Mesorhizobium shangrilense: one gene and its partners. The protein of the gene in region 3 interacts with the protein of the main gene of each other region in a pairwise test. Links are inferred from orthologs where the notes say so. Each region holds a gene or a part of one and is shown on either strand. Other genes may lie near its edges.

What was found.
Region 1: the proteins of PD284_RS06000 (region 3) and PD284_RS22825 interact in binary tests that used the Escherichia coli proteins (3 or more experiments, as listed by UniProt). The link is inferred for Mesorhizobium shangrilense from one-to-one orthologs.
Region 2: the proteins of PD284_RS06000 (region 3) and PD284_RS14105 interact in binary tests that used the Escherichia coli proteins (3 or more experiments, as listed by UniProt). The link is inferred for Mesorhizobium shangrilense from one-to-one orthologs.

What each region holds. Positions count from the first base shown.
Region 1 is NZ_JAQGPN010000001.1:4,729,982-4,736,382, reverse strand. What follows is about bases 1,042-4,379. They hold PD284_RS22825 ([protein-PII] uridylyltransferase), read right to left. Parts: upstream 4,050-4,379; coding sequence 1,242-4,049; downstream 1,042-1,241. Other genes in these bases: PD284_RS22820 (bifunctional diguanylate cyclase/phosphodiesterase), read right to left, coding at 4,138-4,379; murJ (murein biosynthesis integral membrane protein MurJ), read right to left, coding at 1,042-1,069. Outside these bases: more of murJ, read right to left, coding at 1-1,041; more of PD284_RS22820, read right to left, coding at 4,380-6,401.
Region 2 is NZ_JAQGPN010000001.1:2,916,939-2,923,000, forward strand. Bases 1,587-4,585 are described here. They hold PD284_RS14105 (two-component system sensor histidine kinase NtrB), read left to right. Parts: upstream 1,587-2,517; coding sequence 2,518-3,654; downstream 3,655-4,585. Other genes in these bases: dusB (tRNA dihydrouridine synthase DusB), read left to right, coding at 1,587-2,521; ntrC (nitrogen regulation protein NR(I)), read left to right, coding at 3,651-4,585. Also shown: PD284_RS14090 (CinA family protein), read right to left, coding at 1-139; PD284_RS14095 (bifunctional 2-C-methyl-D-erythritol 4-phosphate cytidylyltransferase/2-C-methyl-D-erythritol 2,4-cyclodiphosphate synthase), read right to left, coding at 136-1,353; more of dusB, read left to right, coding at 1,493-1,586; more of ntrC, read left to right, coding at 4,586-5,108; PD284_RS14115 (sensor histidine kinase NtrY-like), read left to right, coding at 5,260-6,062.
Region 3 is NZ_JAQGPN010000001.1:1,211,179-1,216,988, forward strand. Bases 1,860-4,606 are described here. They hold PD284_RS06000 (P-II family nitrogen regulator), read right to left. Parts: upstream 3,529-4,606; coding sequence 3,190-3,528; downstream 1,860-3,189. Other genes in these bases: PD284_RS05995 (ammonium transporter), read right to left, coding at 1,860-3,165; tesB (acyl-CoA thioesterase II), read right to left, coding at 3,746-4,606. In the rest of the region: rpsU (30S ribosomal protein S21), read right to left, coding at 1-263; PD284_RS05990 (cold-shock protein), read right to left, coding at 377-589; more of PD284_RS05995, read right to left, coding at 1,780-1,859; more of tesB, read right to left, coding at 4,607-4,621; PD284_RS06010 (ubiquinone biosynthesis hydroxylase), read left to right, coding at 4,713-5,810. UniProt on the Escherichia coli protein: Involved in the regulation of nitrogen metabolism. Regulates the activity of its targets by protein-protein interaction in response to the nitrogen status of the cell.

The DNA of each region.
Region 1 (6,401 bases), 3.5 Mb from region 3 along the record:
TCGCAGCCACGGTGGGCGTGCTGTTGTCGATGGCGAACTGGCCGCGCTCGTAGAGCACCCGCACGATCGGTTCCGACATGACGAGCAGCGCAGCCGCCGCGGGCAGTGTCAGGAACAGCGTGAACTCGACCGAGCGGTTCTGGAGATTTGACGCCTCCCGATCGTCGCCCGCCTTCAGCGCGCGCGCCAGTTCCGGGAGCAGCACGATGGCGACCGCGACGCCGACGATGCCGAGGGGGAGCTGGTAGACGCGATCCGCTAGGTTGAGCGAGGAGACGGCGCTCGCCTGCCCGGAGGCGATGGCGGTGCCGATCAGCGTGTTGATCTGGGTGATGCCGCCGGTGATAGCCGCCGGCAGCGCCAGCCACAGCAGCCGCTTCACGTTCGGCGTCAGGCGGGGCCGCCGGAAGCCGATCCTGACGCCGGCATGGCGCACGGCGGCCCAGACGATGGCGAGTTGCACCAGCCCCGCCGCCAGCACGCCCCAGCCGAGCGCATAGCCGACCGCGACCGCGTCCATGCCCTCGTACCAGGCATAGGCGAGGACCGCGACCAGGATGATGTTGAGAAAGACGGGCGCCACGGCCGCGGCGAAGTAGCGGCGCAGCGAGTTGAGCATTCCCGCCATCATGGCGCCGAGTGACATGCAGATCAGGTAAGGGAACATGATCGTCGCAAGCGTCACCGTGAAGGCGAGCTTTTCCGGCGATTCGCTGAAACCGGGCGCGATCAGGTAGCGGACCAGCAACGGCATGGACAGCTCCATGACGATGGTCAGTCCCAGCAGGACGCTGAACAGCACGCCGAAGACTTCTTCCGAGAAGCGTCGCGCGCCGTCGATGCCGTTGGCTTCGATCTCCTTGGCGAACAGCGGCACAAAAGCGGTGTTGAACGCGCCTTCGGCAAACAGCCGGCGGAAGGTGTTCGGGAACTGGAAGGCTGCGTAGAAGGCGTCCGCGACCGGCCCTGTGCCGAGCGCTGCCGCCATGAGCATCTCGCGCGCAAAGCCGAGGAGCCGGCTCATCATGGTGCCGGAGGCGACCGTTGCGAATTTTCTCAAAAGGCTCATGCGGTAGTTCGCCTCCTCCTTGAGGCAAGGGTCGCCACGTAGCGGCCGGGTCGATTGGGTGTGGCGGTGCGCGAGGCGGAGACAATGCCGAGCCAGGTGGGAAACCCCGCACCCGGCCGCCCGTCTGCGGCGGTCGTCCCCCTCAAGGGGGAGCGGGCAGGCACAGCGCCCGTCATTCCGCCGCCGCCTCCGCCCGCGGCTTGGGCGAACGGGACTGGCCGTCGCCCTCGAGTATACGGATCAGCCGGTCCTGGATCGTCTTTAGTCGCGTCGGGTTCTCGATCTTCTGCCAGGTCAGGTCGGTCACGTAGAACGTGTCGATCACCTTCTCGCCGAACGTCGTGATGTGGGCGGATGCGATGTTCAGCGACAGGTCCGACAGCGCTCCCGTCAGCTCCGACAGCAGGCCCGGCCGGTCCAGCCCGCGCACCTCGATGACAGAGAAGCGGTTGGAGAGGGTGTTGCGCACGTCTGCGCGCGGCTCGATGCGGAACGTCTTTGCGCCCCGCTTCGGCCTGGCGCGCTTGTCGAGGATGTCGGAGAGCCACGCCTTGCCGGACAGCGCATCCTCGATCAGCTTGCCGACGCGCTCTGCGCGGCGACGCTCGTCCTCGTCGAGGTCGAATTCGCGGCTGATCAGGATCGTGTCCAGCGCCCGGCTGTCGGAGGTGGTGAAGATCTGCGCGTCGACGATGTTGCCGCCTGCCGCCGCGCAGGCGCCGCTGATGATGGAAAGCAGGCGCGGATTGTCGGGGGCGAGCACGGTGATCTCGGTGACCGCCTCGAACTCGTGCGGCTTGACCATCGTGGCGCACTTCCTTTCGGCAGCGTCCACCTCGCGGATGAAGTCGGCATGACGGATCTGGTCCGCGAGATCCACGGTCAGCATATAGTTGGAGTAGTGCAGACCGATCAGCCGCTCCCGCTCGGCTTCCGGCCAGCCGGCCAGCGCCTCCTCGAGCCTCGCCCGGGCGACCTTCGTCCGCTCGACGCGCGACACCTCGGAAAAGCCTCCGGTGAGCAGCAGTTCGGTCTCGTAGTAGAGCGTGCGCAGCAGCTGTCCCTTCCAGCCGTTCCACACGCCCGGTCCCACGCCGCGTATGTCGCAGACGGTCAGGATCAGCAGCAGCTTGAGGCGCTCCACCGACTGCACGACAGCCGCGAAATCCTCGACGGTCTTGCGGTCGTTCAGGTCGCGCGTCTGCGCCATCATCGACATGAAGAGGTGGTTCTCAACCAGCCAGGCGACCGTCTCGGTATCTGCCTGCGACAGTCCGATATGCGGGCAAAGCCGCCGCGCGATCCGTGCGCCGGCCACCGAATGGTCCTCGGGCCGCCCCTTGGCGATGTCGTGCAGCAGCACTGCCAAGTAAAGCACGTTGCGCTGGCGACGCAGTGTCGGCACCAGCGAATGCGACAGCGGATGCAGCTTCTCCCCCTCGCCATGCTCGATTTCCGACAGCACCCCGATGCAGCGCAAAAGGTGCTCGTCCACCGTGTAGTGGTGGTACATGGAGAACTGCATCATCGCGACGATGCGACCGAACTCGGGAATCAGCTTGCCGAGCAGACCCGCTTCGTTCATCCGCCTGAGGTTGAGCTCGGGGTTGCGGTCTGACGTCAGGATCTCGAGGAAGAGCCGATTGGCCTCCTCATCGCGCCTCAGGTTCTTGTCGACCAGCCGGAGAGACCGCGTCAGCAGCTTCAGGGCGTCCGGGTGGAACTCCAGCCCGTGCTTGTCGGCGAGCCAGAATAGCCTCAGCATGTTCACAGGATCGCGCTCGAACACCTTGTCATCGGCGATGTTGATGCGGTGGTTGTCGACGATGAAGTCGCTGGTGCCGGCGAGCTTGCGCTTGCGGCGCGAGAAGGTCAGGAAGATGCGGTTGAAGCCAGGCACGTGCTTGGCCTGTTCCTCTTCCAGCGCGGCGCAGAAGATGCGCGTCAGGTCGCCCACCGTCTTGGCGGTCAGGAAGTAGTGCTTCATGAAGCGTTCGACGGCGGACAGCCCCGGATGGCTGGTGTAGCCGAGGCGCTCCGCGATGTCGCGCTGGATGTCGAAATGCAGGCGTTCCTCGGCCTTGCCCGTCAGAAAATGCATTTGGCAACGCACAGCCCACAGGAAGTCGTCGGCCTTGACGAACTGGTTGTACTCGGCGCGGGTGAAAACGCCTTTGCCGACCAGTTCCTCGCTGTCGCGCACGCGGTAGAAGTATTTGCCGATCCAGAACAGCGTGTGCAGGTCGCGCAGGCCGCCCTTGCCGTCCTTGACATTGGGCTCGACAAGATAGCGGCTCTCGCCGGACTTGGCGTGGCGCGCGTCCCGCTCGGCAAGCTTGGCCTGCACATATTCGGGGCCGGTCGCGCTCACCAGCTCCTTGTCGAAGCGCTCGATGAGTTCGTCATAGAGGCTTTGCTCGCCCCGGATCAGCCGCGCTTCGAGGATCGTCGTGCGGATGGTGATGTCGTCGCGCGCCTGGCGCATGCATTCGTCGACGCTGCGGGTCGCGTGCCCGACCTTCAGCCTGAGGTCCCACAGCATGTAGAGGATGTACTCGACGATCTGCTCGCCCCAGGGCGTCTGCTTGTAGGGCAGCAGAAAGAGCAGGTCGATGTCGGACCCCGGCGCCAACGTGCCGCGCCCGTAGCCGCCCACCGCAACGATGGCCATGCGTTCGCCGGCCGAGGGGTTTTTCGAGCGGTAGACGTGGGTGGCGGCGAAGTCGTAGAGCGCGCTGATCGTCTCGTCCATCAGATGCGACAGACGCTGAGCACAGGCGCGGCCGCCGCCGTCCGCCCTCATCATCTCCTCGACCGCAGCCCGCCCCTGGTCAAGCGTCCGTCGGAACAGTGCCAGCGCCGCCGAGCGCACCGCCGGCGACGATCCGTCGCCACCGGTTCCGGCGGTCAGTTCAGTCAGGTCGCGGCGCAATTGCGCGCCATCAATGACCTTGTCCAGATGAAGTGAGACGGTCGCCATGTAACAGTGCTGGTGCAGCTTCCGGCCGAGGTTGGGGCGGGGCTCTATAGCCTGATTTCAGCGCGCTGAATACTGCGGGGCGCAGCGCCTAGGAAGCCCTGGCCAGGACGCGCGATTTCAGGAAGTCCGTCAGCTCGTCGGAACTCATCGGCCGCGCGAAGACGTAGCCTTGGAGTCCGGTACACCCCAGATCCTTGAGCACTCGCGCATGGTGAAGCGTCTCCACGCCCTCCGCCAGAACCTCGATGCCGAGCGACTTCCCGATTTCGACGATCGAGCGCACCAGCTTGCGCTGCGCCGGCGAGCGCAACACCGGCATGATCAGCTGCCGGTCGATCTTGAGCCGGCTGGGCAACAGCTTCAGGAGACTGACGATCGAAGCATGTCCGGTGCCGAAGTCGTCAATCTCGACGTCGATTCCGAGGCCCTTGATCTGCTCGACGTTCCAGGTGATCAGCTCGTCGTTCTCGTCCAGGAAGATTGACTCCACCAGTTCGAAGGATATCCGGCCGGGCTCGAGCTCGAGCTCGCGCAGGCTGCTGATCAGTTCCTCGTCGTGCAGCCTGCGGGCGGAGACGTTGACCGACGCCTTGGGGACGCTGAGGCCCATCTCATCCCATTGTGCGAGCTGCGCCAGTGTCTGCTCGAGGATCATGCGGTCCAGGGTGGCCACCACATTGAGTTCCTCCGCCGTTTTCAGGAACGCGCGGGGGGCGAGCAAGCCCTTGCTCGGGTGCCGCCAGCGGACGAGCGCCTCGACACCGATCACGTCATGTGTCGTCGCGTCGAACTGGGGCTGGTAGTAGGCGACGAACTCGTTGCGCTCCAGGCCGGATAGGATCTCGTCTGCGATGCGCTTGGTGGTGATGATCTCCTCCTGCAGGGCATCGTTGAAGAACTGGTGCCGGTTGCGGCCGCGGCTCTTCGCCCGGTAGAGGGCGATGTCTGCATGGACCAGCAGGTCGCCCGGGTTCGCGTCCTCCCCGGTGTCGGTGGCGATGCCGATGCTCACCCCGAAGCGGCATTCGTGTCCCTTGAAGGTCACCGGCTGGTGCATCTTGGCGATGATCTCGTCGGCCAGATCCGCGAGCTTCTGGGTCCACGCCGCCAGGTCTGTGCCGGCTGGGGTCATACAGATCACGACGAACTCGTCGCCGCCGACCCGCGCAACGAAGTCTTCGGGTTGCAGGCTGCCCTTGAGCACTGCCGCGGCGTGTACCAGCATCGCGTCGCCGGCGGCGTGGCCGAGCGTATCGTTGATCTGCTTGAAACGGTCGAGATCGATGTGCAGCAGTCCGGCCCGCTCGCCGTCCTTGCTTTCTACGTGCCGCGCCAGCACCTCGTCCAGGAACCGCCGGTTCGGCAGCCCTGTGAGCGAATCGTGCAGGGCGTTGAACTCGATGCGCGCCTTGGCCGCCTCAAGGTCGGCGTTGCGCGCCTCGGACAGCATGTTGGCGCGCTTCAGGTGCTCGCGCAACGTGACGTCCGCGGTGACGTCCCAGTTGACCCCCACCAGCTTCAGCGGTTCGCCGGGATCCTGATACGACTTGGCGCACTCGCGGACGTGCCGAACCTCCCCGTTCGGAAGCGTCAGGCGGTATTCGATCTGCAGGTTGGTGTCGGGCAGCGGCGGGTGCGGGAAAGCCTCCAGAACCCGCGCCAGGTCCTCCGGATGGATGCGCCGCTGCCAGTCTGCATAGGTGCGCGCGCCGCCATCGGTCGGATAGCCGTAGAGCTCGTTCATGCGAGCGTCCCACAGCAGGCTATCATCGTCCGCGTTGAGTTCCCAGACGCCGATGCGGGAGCTGTCGACGGCGAGTTCGAGGCGGCGCGACATGCGGCGCATCTGCCGCTCGCGGCGCCTGAGTTCGCCGATGTTCTTCGTGCGCTCCTCGATCAGGCGTGCGGACAGCACGATCGGCGCCATGATCAGCGCTCCGGCAAGCGCGATGAGCAGCCACAGCTGCCACGTGCGGGGAGGGACCGCGGGCCAGCCGCCTTTCGGCACGGCAGCGATGCGCCATGTGCCGGATGGCACAACAACATCGGCCGTCACCGGATTGCCTTGCAGAACAGAGGATTTGCCGAAGAAGAGTTCTCCCCGGGTGCCGAGGGCATCGCGACCTACGATGGCGATGTCGATCGGGAGGTCCGGGTCGAGCAGGCCGCTGTCGCGAAACAGCGCCTGCGTGTCGATGACTGCGGAGAGGATGCCCCAGAAGTCCCGTCCGCCATCCTTGCGTGTGAGGAACACAGGGAAGCGGCCAATGAAACCCTGTCCGCCTTGCACCAGGTCGACCGGACCGGCGAACACCAGCGTGCCGGTGTCGCGGGCCCGGTACGCCGCTTCGC
Region 2 (6,062 bases), 1.7 Mb from region 3 along the record:
CCATGGAAGACGAGCCGGGAATGTCGGTCAGGCGCGCGATGATGAGGCCGCCGGTGCAGCTCTCGGCCGTTGCCGCCAGTATCTTGCGAGCCTCGCAAGCCTTCAGGAAACGATCGGCAAGAGGATCGATCTCGCTCATGCGGGCAGTTCTCCGGGATAGACGACCGTCGCGGTCGCGATCGCCGCGATGCCTTCCTCGCGGCCGACGAAGCCAAGGCGCTCGTTGGTCGTCGCCTTGACGGAGATGCGCGACGGATCGATGCCGAGCATCTGCGCGACAGCGGCGACCATCGCCTCGCGGTGAGGGCCGATCTTCGGCGCTTCGCAGATCAGCGTCATGTCCGCATTGGCGATGCGCCCGCCATGCTCGCGCACGAGGCGCGCGGCATGCTCCACGAAGATGTGCGAGGCGGCGCCCTTCCACTGCGGGTCGGAGGGCGGGAAATGCGTGCCGATGTCGCCGCCGCCGCATGTCGCCAGCAGCGCGTCGGTCAAGGCGTGCAGCGCAACGTCGGCGTCCGAATGGCCGTTCAGCTTCCTGGTGTGAGGGATCTTTACGCCGGCGAGCCAGACATGATCGCCCGCCTCGAACGAGTGCACGTCGTAGCCGTTGCCGGTGCGCACGTCCGGGAAGAGCATGGTGTCGGAGAGCCGTTGGTCGGCCATTTCGATGTCCTTTGCCCAGGTGAGTTTCTGGTTGTCCGGCGAACCCCGGACAAGCTTGACCGGAATGTTCGCCCATTCGGCGATCGCGGCGTCGTCGGTGAAATCGGTCCTGCCCGCGCGATCGGCCTTCATGTGAGCAGCATGGATCGGCCAGAATGGGAAGCCCTGCGGCGTCTGTGCGGCAAACAGCCCCTCGCGCGCAACGGTCCCGGAGACCAGGTCGCCATCCCCACCACGTTTCAACGTGTCCGAAACGGGGATTGCAGGGAGGGCGGCTTGCCTCTCTTCTACCGCATCGATGATCCGATCGATCAGGTCGGTGTCGACGAATGGCCGCGCGGCGTCGTGAATGAGAACCTTCGATGGCGCAGTCTCGCGCAGCGCCTGCAGTCCGGCCAATACGGACGCCTGGCGGCTGGCGCCGCCGTCAATGGCCTGCACCCTGGAGGCGAGGTCGCCGATTGCCGCTTCGTAGAGCGGGCGGTCGGCGGGATGGATGGCGACCACGATCCGCCCAATGCCGCGATGGCTGAGGATCGCCTCGACGCTGCGGCGAAGAATGGTTTTTCCGCCAACGGATCTGTACTGTTTGGGCAGGTCGCCGCCGCCGGCCCGTTCGCCGCGCCCCGCAGCCACGATCACCACCGCCACGTTGCCTGCGGCGGCATTTTTCATATCCGTCGTCATGCTTCGGCCTTAGTACGGCGGTTTCGGTTCCGCCAGCTAATTCCAGAAATCGACATTTTGTGCGGCGACTTGCCGATTGCGCGTCCAACCAAATCTGGCTAGAGAATGTGCACGAGGTGTCTCTGCCCTGTTTTTGTGCATGACGAAACTTGAACAACTCTCCCAGCCGCTCCAGATCGGACCGGTTTCCATCCGCAATCGCGTGTTCCAGGCACCCATGTCCGGGATCACCGACGAGCCAATGCGTCGCCGCGCCTATCAGCACGGCGCGGGGCTGGTCGTCTCCGAGATGGTCGCGAGCGGCGAACTTGCTCGCGGCCGGGGCGATACCGAGCGCCGGATACGGCACTCCGGCCTGGCGGTTCACATGATCCAGCTTGCGGGCCGCGAGGCGGCGGCCATGGCCGAGGCGGCGACCATAGCGGAAGGCGAGGGCGCCGATATCATCGACATCAACATGGGCTGCCCGGCGAAGAAGGTCACCGGGGGCTATTGCGGCTCCGCGCTGATGCGCGACCTCGATCACGCGTTGAGGCTGATCGATGCGGTGATAGGCGCGGTCGCCGTACCGGTTACGGTGAAGATGCGGCTCGGTTGGGACGAGACGGCGCTCAACGCGCCGGTGCTGGCGCAAAGGGCCGAGCAGGCAGGCGTCGCCATGGTCACCGTGCATGGCCGCACGCGCTGCCAGTTTTACAAGGGCAAGGCGGACTGGGGGGCGATCGCCCGTATTAAGGAGGCTGTGTCCATCCCCGTCGTGGCCAACGGGGACGTTGGCACGCCCGCGGACGCCGCGACAATCTTGGAACAGTCCGGAGCGGACGCGGTGATGGTCGGGCGCGCGCACTACGGCGCGCCGTGGGCCGCGGCCGAGATCGCGGCTGCGGCAGGCGGCGGGTCGGGCGAGCGGGTTGGACCAACGCCCGCCGCGATCGCCGACTACGTGGTCTCGCACTACGAGGACATGCTTTCGCTCTACGGCGTGGAGAGCGGGCTCAGGCAGGCGCGCAAGCACCTCGGTTGGTATCTCGACCGCCATGCTGGCGGATCGACGGAAGAGCTCAGGCGATCGGTGATGACATCATTCGACCCGGCACAGGTGATTTCAAGCGTCAGGGAAGCCTTTGCGCCGGCAGGCGACGGCTCGGGGGAAAGGGCGGCCGCATGAATGTGACGTCCCCACAGGCGAACATGGAAGACGCCGCGCAGATCGTTCTCAACACCATCCGCCGACCGGTGATCATGGTCGCTCCGGACGGATACATCACATTCGCCAACGCCGATGCGGAGGACTTCTTCCGTTGCAGCGCCAATGTGCTGGCGCGCAGCCTTCTGTCGAAGTTCGTGCCGTTCGACAGCCCCCTGCTGACGCTGGTGGAGCAGGTGCGCGAACGGCTGAGCCCAGTCAACGAATATCGGGTCGACGTGTCGTCGCCGCGTCTGGGCGAGGAAAAGATGGTCGATCTGTACGCAGCGCCGGTGCCCGAGTTTCCCGGCTCGGTGGTGGTGATGTTTCAGGAACGCTCGATGGCGGACAAGATCGACCGCCAGATGACGCATCGCGGCGCAGCGCGGTCGGTGTCCGGCCTTGCCGCCATGCTGGCGCACGAGATCAAGAATCCTTTGTCGGGCATCCGCGGTGCGGCCCAACTGCTGGAACTGTCCGCCTCAGACGAGGATCGCGCGCTGACGCGCCTGATCACTGATGAGACCGACCGCATCGTCGCGCTGGTCGACCGGATGGAGGTGTTTTCCGACGAGCGTCCGATCGATCGTTATCCGGTCAACATCCATGTTGTGCTCGACCATGTGGAGGCAATCGCCAGGAACGGCTTCGCCAGGGGGATAAGGATCGTCCAGGACTATGACCCGTCGCTGCCCCCGGTCTATGCCAACCGCGACCAACTCATCCAGGTGTTCCTCAACCTGATCAAGAACGCCGCTGAGGCGGTGGGGTCGGATCCGCAGGCCGAGATCACGCTGACGACAGCGTTCCGGCCCGGCATCCGCGTCTCGGTTCCCGGCACGTCCGACCGCGTGTCGCTGCCGCTCGAGTTCTGCGTCCGCGACAACGGGCCCGGCGTGTCGGAGGACATCCTCCCCATACTGTTCGATCCCTTCATAACCACCAAGCTCAACGGTTCAGGGCTGGGGCTGGCGCTCGTCGCCAAGATCGTCGGCGAGCATGGCGGCATCGTCGAATGCGAGTCGACACCGCGTGGCACGAACTTTCGTGTTCTCATGCCGGCCTGGAAGGAAAACACGCCCATCGGCGAAGACGAGGACGGAGGACATACATGAACGCGCCCGGCCAGATCCTCGTCGCCGACGACGATGCCGCCATCCGCACCGTTCTGAACCAGGCGCTGATCCGCTCCGGCCACGAGGTGCGGGTGACGTCGAATGCGCAGACCCTGTGGCGATGGGTGGCTGCCGGCGACGGCGACCTCGTCATCACCGACGTGGTGATGCCGGACGGCAACGCCTTCGATATGCTCCCGCGCATCAAGAAGGCGCGGCCGGAACTGCCGGTCATCGTGATGAGCGCCCAGAACACCTTCATGACGGCGATCCGTGCTTCGGAGACCGGCGCCTACGAGTACCTGCCGAAGCCGTTCGACCTCACCGAGCTGCTGAACATCGTGTCGCGTGCGCTGGCCGAGCCGCGCCGTCCGGCTGCGGAGACACGCCACGACGAGCAGCCGGACGCCATGCCGCTGGTCGGACGGTCAGCCGCGATGCAGGACATCTACCGCATGCTGGCGCGCATGATGCAGACCGACCTGACGGTGATGATCACCGGCGAGTCGGGCACCGGCAAGGAACTGGTCGCACGCGCACTGCACGAATATGGCCGCCGGCGAAACGGACCCTTCGTGGCCATCAACATGGCGGCGATCCCGCGCGACCTGATCGAATCCGAGCTTTTCGGCCATGAGAAGGGCGCCTTTACCGGTGCGCACAACCGATCGACGGGGCGCTTCGAGCAGGCGGAAGGCGGAACACTTTTCCTGGACGAGATCGGCGACATGCCGATGGAGGCGCAAACCCGCCTGCTGCGCGTTCTCCAGCAGGGAGAGTACACGACGGTCGGCGGCCGCACGCCGATCAAGACGGACGTGCGCATTGTCGCGGCGACCAACAAGGACCTGCGGGCGCTGATCAACCAGGGTCTGTTTCGCGAGGACCTTTTCTATCGGCTCAATGTGGTGCCGCTTCGCTTGCCGCCCCTGCGCGAGCGCTCGGAGGACATTCCCGATCTCGTCCGTCACTTTTTCACGCAGGCAGAGAACGAAGGCCTCCAGAAGAAGCGCATCGCGCCGGGCGGCATCGAGCTGATGCGGCGCTACCAGTGGCCCGGCAACGTGCGCGAGCTGGAGAACTTGATACGCCGGCTGGCGGCGCTCTATCCCCAGGACGAGATCTCGGCGGAGATCGTCGAAACCGAACTCCAGGCCGGCGCTTCTCCGACCACAGTCGCCGCAGATCTGACGCCGGAGCACCTCACGATCGGCCAGGCGGTCGAGCGGCATCTCCACCGCTATTTCGCGACCTACGAGGGCGACCTGCCGCCTCCCGGCCTCTACGATCGCCTCATGGCCGAGGTCGAGTATCCGCTCGTACTTGCCTGCATGACAGCCACGCGCGGCAACCAGATCAAGGCCGCCGAGCTGCTCGGGCTCAATCGCAACACGCTGCGCAAGAAGATCCGCGAGCTCGGCGTCAACGTCTATCGCGGCGCGCGCTCGGGCTGAGCGGAGGCGCGCTTGCTTCGTGCTCGTTGAATGAGAGCGAAGTCCGCAGCCGCGGCGAGATACGGAGATAGCTCCAGCTCGCCCCGGTTTTGTTGCAGAATCGCCACAATGTGTTGCATAGAATCAACGTAATTCATCGACGCACGGGCTGATGGCGATTCCCGCAGATACACTTCCGACCCCGCTCTTTGGGAAGTCGTCGCAGCTTGACGGGCGGCGCCTGCTGGCGCCGGGCATCGTCGCGGTCGTTGCTGCGCTGCTGACCGCTGCCGTCTCGTTTGCCATCCTCATCGGCGTCACGCCGATCACGCCGAGCGAGTCGATCACGCTTGCGCTGATCGTCATCAACGGCGCATTCGTCCTGCTGCTGATCGCCCTTATTGGGCAGGAAATCTACGCCATCTACATGTCCCGCCGTCGGGGAAAGGCGGCGTCCAGGCTCCATGTGCGCATCATCGCGATGTTCGCGCTGGTGGCTGCGATTCCCGCCATCCTCGTCGCCATCGTCGCCTCGATCTCGCTGAATGTCGGGCTCGACCGCTGGTTCGAGATCCGCACCAGGGCGATCATCAGCTCCTCGCTCTCGATCGCCGAAGCCTATGTGATCGAGAACGCGCGTAATCTGCAGGGCACGACGCTGTCGATGGCGAACTACCTGAACCAGGCGCGCCCCATCTACAATCTCGACCGCACCGGCTTTCGCGACCTGATGACCCGCGAGGCGGTCGGCCGCGCCCTTGCGCACGCGGCGCTGGTGAAGGCGGACGGCTCGGTGGTGATGCAGGCCGAGACGAACGCGGATTTCGACATGCCGGAACTGCCCGAGGGGGCGACGCAGCAGGCGGACGACGGCAGGCCTGTCCTGATCGAGCCGCGCACCCGCCCGATCGTCGGCGCGGTGCTGAAGCTGCGCGAGATCCCGGACGTCTACCTCTACACAATCCGGATGGTCGA
Region 3 (5,810 bases):
CCCCTGGACGAATTGCGCGCGCCCCCCGGCGTTGCAGGAGACTTCCGCTTGGGTCCGGGAAGGATGCCTTCCCGCTGCGCCAGCTTGCGGGCGGCCTTGCGTGAGCGCCGGATCGCCTCGGCCTTTTCGCGAGCCTTCTTTTCAGACGGCTTCTCGTAGGCGCGGCGAGCCTTCATCTCACGGAAGACGCCCTCGCGCTGCAGCTTGCGCTTCAAAGCGCGAAGCGCCTGCTCGACATTGTTGTCCCTGACTAATACCTGCAAACGTGCCTCCTAAGCTTGAAACAAAAAAGGGGCCGGACTCCCGACCCCTCCCAATGCTCGTGATGTCGCCCGTACCTCCGTGGTCGTCACCCGGAGCAATTTTCACGCAGTGCTTACGCCGCCGAGAGATTGGTGGCTGCGTTCTTGCCGCTGCGACGGTCCTGCTCGATGTCGAAGTTGACCTTCTGGCCTTCAACAAGCGTGTGCATGCCGGAACGCTCGACAGCAGAGATATGGACGAAAACGTCGGCGCCGCCGGTGTCCGGCTGAATGAAGCCGAAGCCCTTGGTGGAGTTGAAGAATTTTACGGTGCCTGTGGTGCTCATTGCGATTTCCTTTCAAACCGGCAGTTGAGTTTTTACGCGCAACGCGAACGTGCGTGCAGCGTGCTAGATCGATTTTGAACGGAAGATCGGCAGAGCGCCCGGGGGCGCGAGACAAGCTAAGCAGCAAGATCGATCGCCGGCATATAGGCGCGACAGGCCACTAAAGCAAGAGTTTTCAGGTCGATGGCCTGCGCATAGACGGACCCGGCGGCCGACGAGGAACGTGCTGGTCCGGATGAGGAAGTAGTATTCACTTCGCGCAAGCTGTTGAAAATAGTCAGGATGACGCAACGCTGCCGCGAGCGTTTTCACGCAAGACGCAATGGTTTGATACGATCAGGCGGCCGTCCTGACGGCAGCGCCGTCAGACAAACATCATGACGACGGCTGCGCCCACCGCAATCAGCAGAAGCCCCACGATCAGCATCGGGAGCAGTGTTCCTTCCTGGTTCGCGTTGGCCAAGTCCGTTCTCCGCTTCGCAATAGATGCAAAAGAACGTGTCCCGGACGCGCGCGACGTACTTTGCGCCGGCGCAAACAAATTCGCTTTTGTGGGATATTCTGGGGCAGACGCTGATCGCTGAACTCGCGCCGGCGCGAAAAGACAGCAGGCGCCGGGATCTCTCCCAGCGCCTCCCTGTCAGCTCGAGGTCCGCCTTCTGCGAGCGTGCCCTGCGGCGGCATCGCATCCTGGTGGCCTTTTGGTGACGGCGCGACATCCAGCGTTCAGGACGTGAACGCGTCTGCCGAACCCCGCTCATGCAAACCCGAAAGCTGCATGTGCGCACCATCAAAGGACTTGCCCGGCCTTCATGGCAGCAGCGGTCCGCCGTCTGCGCTTGCAATCGCATCCTGCGGTCCCGTCGGTCTCCTCCGTCCAGGTCACGGCCGGACTTGCGTCCTTCTGCGACCTTCGCGGCACGGGCTCAGTGTTGCGCCTCCGGGTTCATTCGCCGACCAAGCGGATCAACGTCCAAAGGCCTGAGATGGAGGAAGCTTACGTTACGTAAGCCGCAAGGGGAACGGCGTCGGACCTGTGCATAGCGGGATTAACGTGGATGACCGCGAAAAAAGAGGCCCGGGTCAACGGGCCTCAAGGTGCGACAGGCGTTCCTCTGCCTGTCGCTACGGGAGTGATATGCGCCCCTCCGAGGCAAGGCCGGGCGGTTTTGCCGCTCCGGCCGCTCTGCCTATGAGTGATAGGCCACCTCGCCATGCGAGGTCAGGTCGAGGCCCTGGCGTTCGGCCTCCTCCGTCGGCCGCAGGCCGATGATGGCGTCCACGACCTTGTAGAGGATGGCCGAGACGATGCCGCACCAGAGCACGGTCACGATCACCGCCATGATCTGGGTGGTCACCTGCCCGCCCATCGTCACGCCATCGGCGTAGCCTATGCCGCCAAGCGAGGAGGAGGCGAAGATGCCGGTGCCGACCGCGCCGATGATGCCTCCGACGCCGTGTATGCCGAAGACGTCGAGCGAGTCGTCGTATCCAAGCTTATTCTTCACGACGGCGACGAAGTAGTAGCAGACCGCGCTGGCGATGGCGCCGAGCGCGATCGCGCCGATGGGGCCGACGATGCCGGCGGCCGGTGTCACCGCGACGAGGCCGGAGATCATGCCGGAGGCGGCTCCGAGCATCGAGGCCTTGCCGCGCAGCAGGGATTCGAGCGCCGACCAGGCGATGATGGCGCCGGCGGTGGCGGTGAAGGTGTTGATCATGGCCAGCGCCGCGCCGGCGTTGGCTTCCAGGTTGGAGCCGGCGTTGAAGCCGAACCAGCCGACCCACAGGATCGAGGCGCCGACCATGGTGAGCGTCATCGAGTGCGGGGCCATGTTGTCACGCCCATAGCCGGTTCGCTTGCCGATGATGATCGAACCGACAAGCGCGGCGATGCCGGCGTTGATGTGGACCACCGTGCCGCCCGCGAAGTCGAGTGCGCCCCAGCCGAAGATCAGACCGCTGGCGTCCCAGACCATGTGGGCGATGGGGAAGTAGACGAAGGTCACCCATAGCGCCACGAACAGGATCACCGCCGAGAATTTTATCCGCTCGGCGAAGGCGCCGACGATCAGCGCCGGCGTGATGCAGGCGAAGGTCATCTGGAAGACCACGAACACGTATTCAGGCAGCACGACGCCTTCGGTGAAGGTGGCCGCCGTGGTTTCCGTGGTGACGCCGGAGAGGAAGAGCTTTCCCAGGCCGCCCCAGTACGGACTGGTGCCGCCGCCGAAGGCGAGGGAATATCCCCACAGCACCCAGATGACGATGACGACCGCACAGATCATGGTGCACTGCATCAGCACCGAAAGCATGTTCTTGGCCCGCACCAATCCGCCGTAGAAGAGGCTTAGGCCGGGCAGCAGCATGAACAGGACGAGAAGGCTTGACACGAGCATCCAGGCGGTATCGCCTTTGTTGATGGCCGGGGCCGCCGCAGGCGCGGCTGCCGCAGCGTCGGTCGCCGCCGGTGCGGCTTCCTGCGCGAAGGCTGCGAGTGTGCCGAGCGCGCCCAGCGCCAGCGTGCCGACCAGCGCCGTGCGCGCCGCCGACTTCAATGAGGTTGGAATGTTCATCGAGGTCTCCATGGAAATCGCGGCTCAGAGCGCGTCGGTGTCGGTTTCGCCCGTGCGGATGCGGACGGCTTGCTCGATCGGGTAGACGAAGATCTTGCCGTCGCCGATCTGGCCGGTCTTGGCGGCGGAGCCGATCGCATCGACGGCCTTGTCGACCATGTCCGTGGCGACCGCGATTTCGATCTTGATCTTGGGAAGGAAGCTCACCGCATACTCCGCGCCGCGGTAGATCTCGGTATGTCCTTTCTGGCGCCCGTAGCCTTTGACCTCAGAGACGGTCAGGCCCTGGATGCCTATGATGGTGAGCGCTTCGCGCACCTCGTCGAGCTTGAATGGCTTGATGATGGCCATCACTATCTTCATCAGGTTTCACCTCTTGCTTGCGGGTCCCCGCGTTGCACCGCTCGCCAGACGGCAAACGCCGATCGACCAGCACGGAACTTGATTCAAGCGCCGTGCCAAGTCGTGAGCAGAGATGTTAACTTGCTGAAAAACCGTCGAATTTCTGCCCGGACGGGCAGGCGTGCGCGTGCCGGAGGCTAGGCGAATGCACAGAATTCAGGCAAAATGGAAGAGATGCCTACTTTGTGGACTTCTGGCGCAGCCGAATGAGCCCTTCCTGCGCGACGGAGGCGATGAGGGTGCCGTCCTGTGCGTAGATCGAGCCGCGGGTGAAGCCGCGAGAGCCCTGGGAGGACGGGCTGTCCATCGTATAGAGCAGCCAGCTGTCCAGCGCGTGCGGGCGATGGAACCACATGGAATGGTCGAGGCTGGCGGCCTGGATGTCCCGGTCGAAGACGCCGCGGCCATGCGCGAAGGTCGAGGTGTCGAGCAGCGTCATGTCCGACAGATAGGCGAGCACGGCGTTCTGGATGCCGCGATCGGCGGGGACCTCTCCGGTGGTCCTTATCCAGACGTGCTGTTCGGGGGCCAGACGCTCGCGGCTGGTGTAATGCTCCAGGATCACCGGCTTCATCTCGATCGGCCGTTCGCGCTGCCAGTAGCGCCGGATGCCCTCGGGCACGCTGTCGCCGAAATTCGCGAGGATTTCCTGCTGGGTGGCGAGTGTCTCCGGTCCGGGCACGGCGATCGGCATCGGAATCTGGTGCTCGAGGCCGGTTTCATCCACCTGGAAGGAGGCTTCCAGGGAGAAGATCGCCTGTCCGTGCTGGATGGCGACGACGCGGCGGGTGGTGAAGCTGGTGCCGTCGCGGATGCGGTCCACCTCGTAGACGATGGGCACCTTTGGGTCGCCGCCCAGCATGAAGTAGCTGTGCAGCGAGTGCACATGGCGGCTCGGATGGACGGTGCGCTGCGCAGCCACGAGCGCCTGGGCTATCGTCTGGCCGCCGAAGACGCGCTGCCACGTGGTGTCGGGGCTGCGACCGCGAAACAGATTGTGCTCAAGCTGTTCGAGGTCGAGAATGGAGAGGAGCTCCTGCACGACGGTGGACATAGAGGTCTCCGGGTATGGATTGCTTGAAAAATGGGTTGGCTGGGTGCGTCGGTTAAGTCAAGACGCTGGCGCAAGATAAGGAGATGAGGCGATGGCGAACGATATGGAGAGGCGTCCGATCGACGTGCTGATCGCCGGCGCCGGCTATGTCGGTCTCGCCACCGCGGTGAGCATCCGCTCGGCCGCCCCGCATCTCTCGGTTGCGATCGTCGACGCGGCGCCCGAGGGCGTCTGGCAACGCGACACACGTGCCTCGGCGGTCGCCGCCGCGGCCTGCCGTATGCTCGATCAGCTGGGTTGCTGGGCGGAGGTCGCGCCGCAGGCGCAGGCGATGACCGAGATGGTCATCACCGATTCGCGCGCCTCCGATCCCGTCCGACCGGTGTTCCTCACTTTCGACGGCGAGGTCGCGCCGGGCGAGCCCTTCGCGCACATGGTCGCCAACAAGGTGCTGAACGGCGTGCTGCGCCGCCGCGCCGCGCAACTCGGCATCGACATCATCGAAGGTATAGCCGTCCACGGGTTCGATGTCGGGCCGTCCTGCGTCGTCGTCCACCTTGCCGACGGCGCGACCATCGACGCCCGCCTCCTGGTGGCCGCCGACGGCGTCAATTCACGGTTGCGCGACATGGCCGGCATCAAGACGGTCAGATGGGAGTACGGTCAGTCGGGCATCGTCTGCACGGTCGCCCACGAGCGTCCGCACAACGGCCGCGCCGAGGAGCACTTCTTTCCCGCCGGTCCGTTCGCCATCCTGCCGCTGCCGCCGGACGAGAAGGGCGGCAACCGCTCGTCGATCGTGTGGACCGAGCGCACCGCCGATGCCAACAAGCTGGTCGCGGAGGACGAGTTCGTCTTCGAGACCGAGCTCGAACAGCGCTTCGGCCTGAAGCTCGGCGAGATCCGCGTCGAGGGCAAGCCGCGCGCGTGGCCGCTCGGGCTGACGCTGGCGCGCGACTTCGTCAAGCCGCGCTTTGCGCTGTGCGGCGACGCCGCCCACGGCATCCACCCGATCGCCGGGCAGGGCCTCAACCTCGGCTTCAAGGATGCGGCGGCGCTGGCCGAGGTGGTGGTCGAGGCGGATCGTCTCGGGCAGGACATCGGCGCCATCGACGTGCTGGAGCGCTACCAGCAATGGCGGCGCTTCGACACGCTGTCGATGGGCGTCACCACCGATGTGCTCAACCGG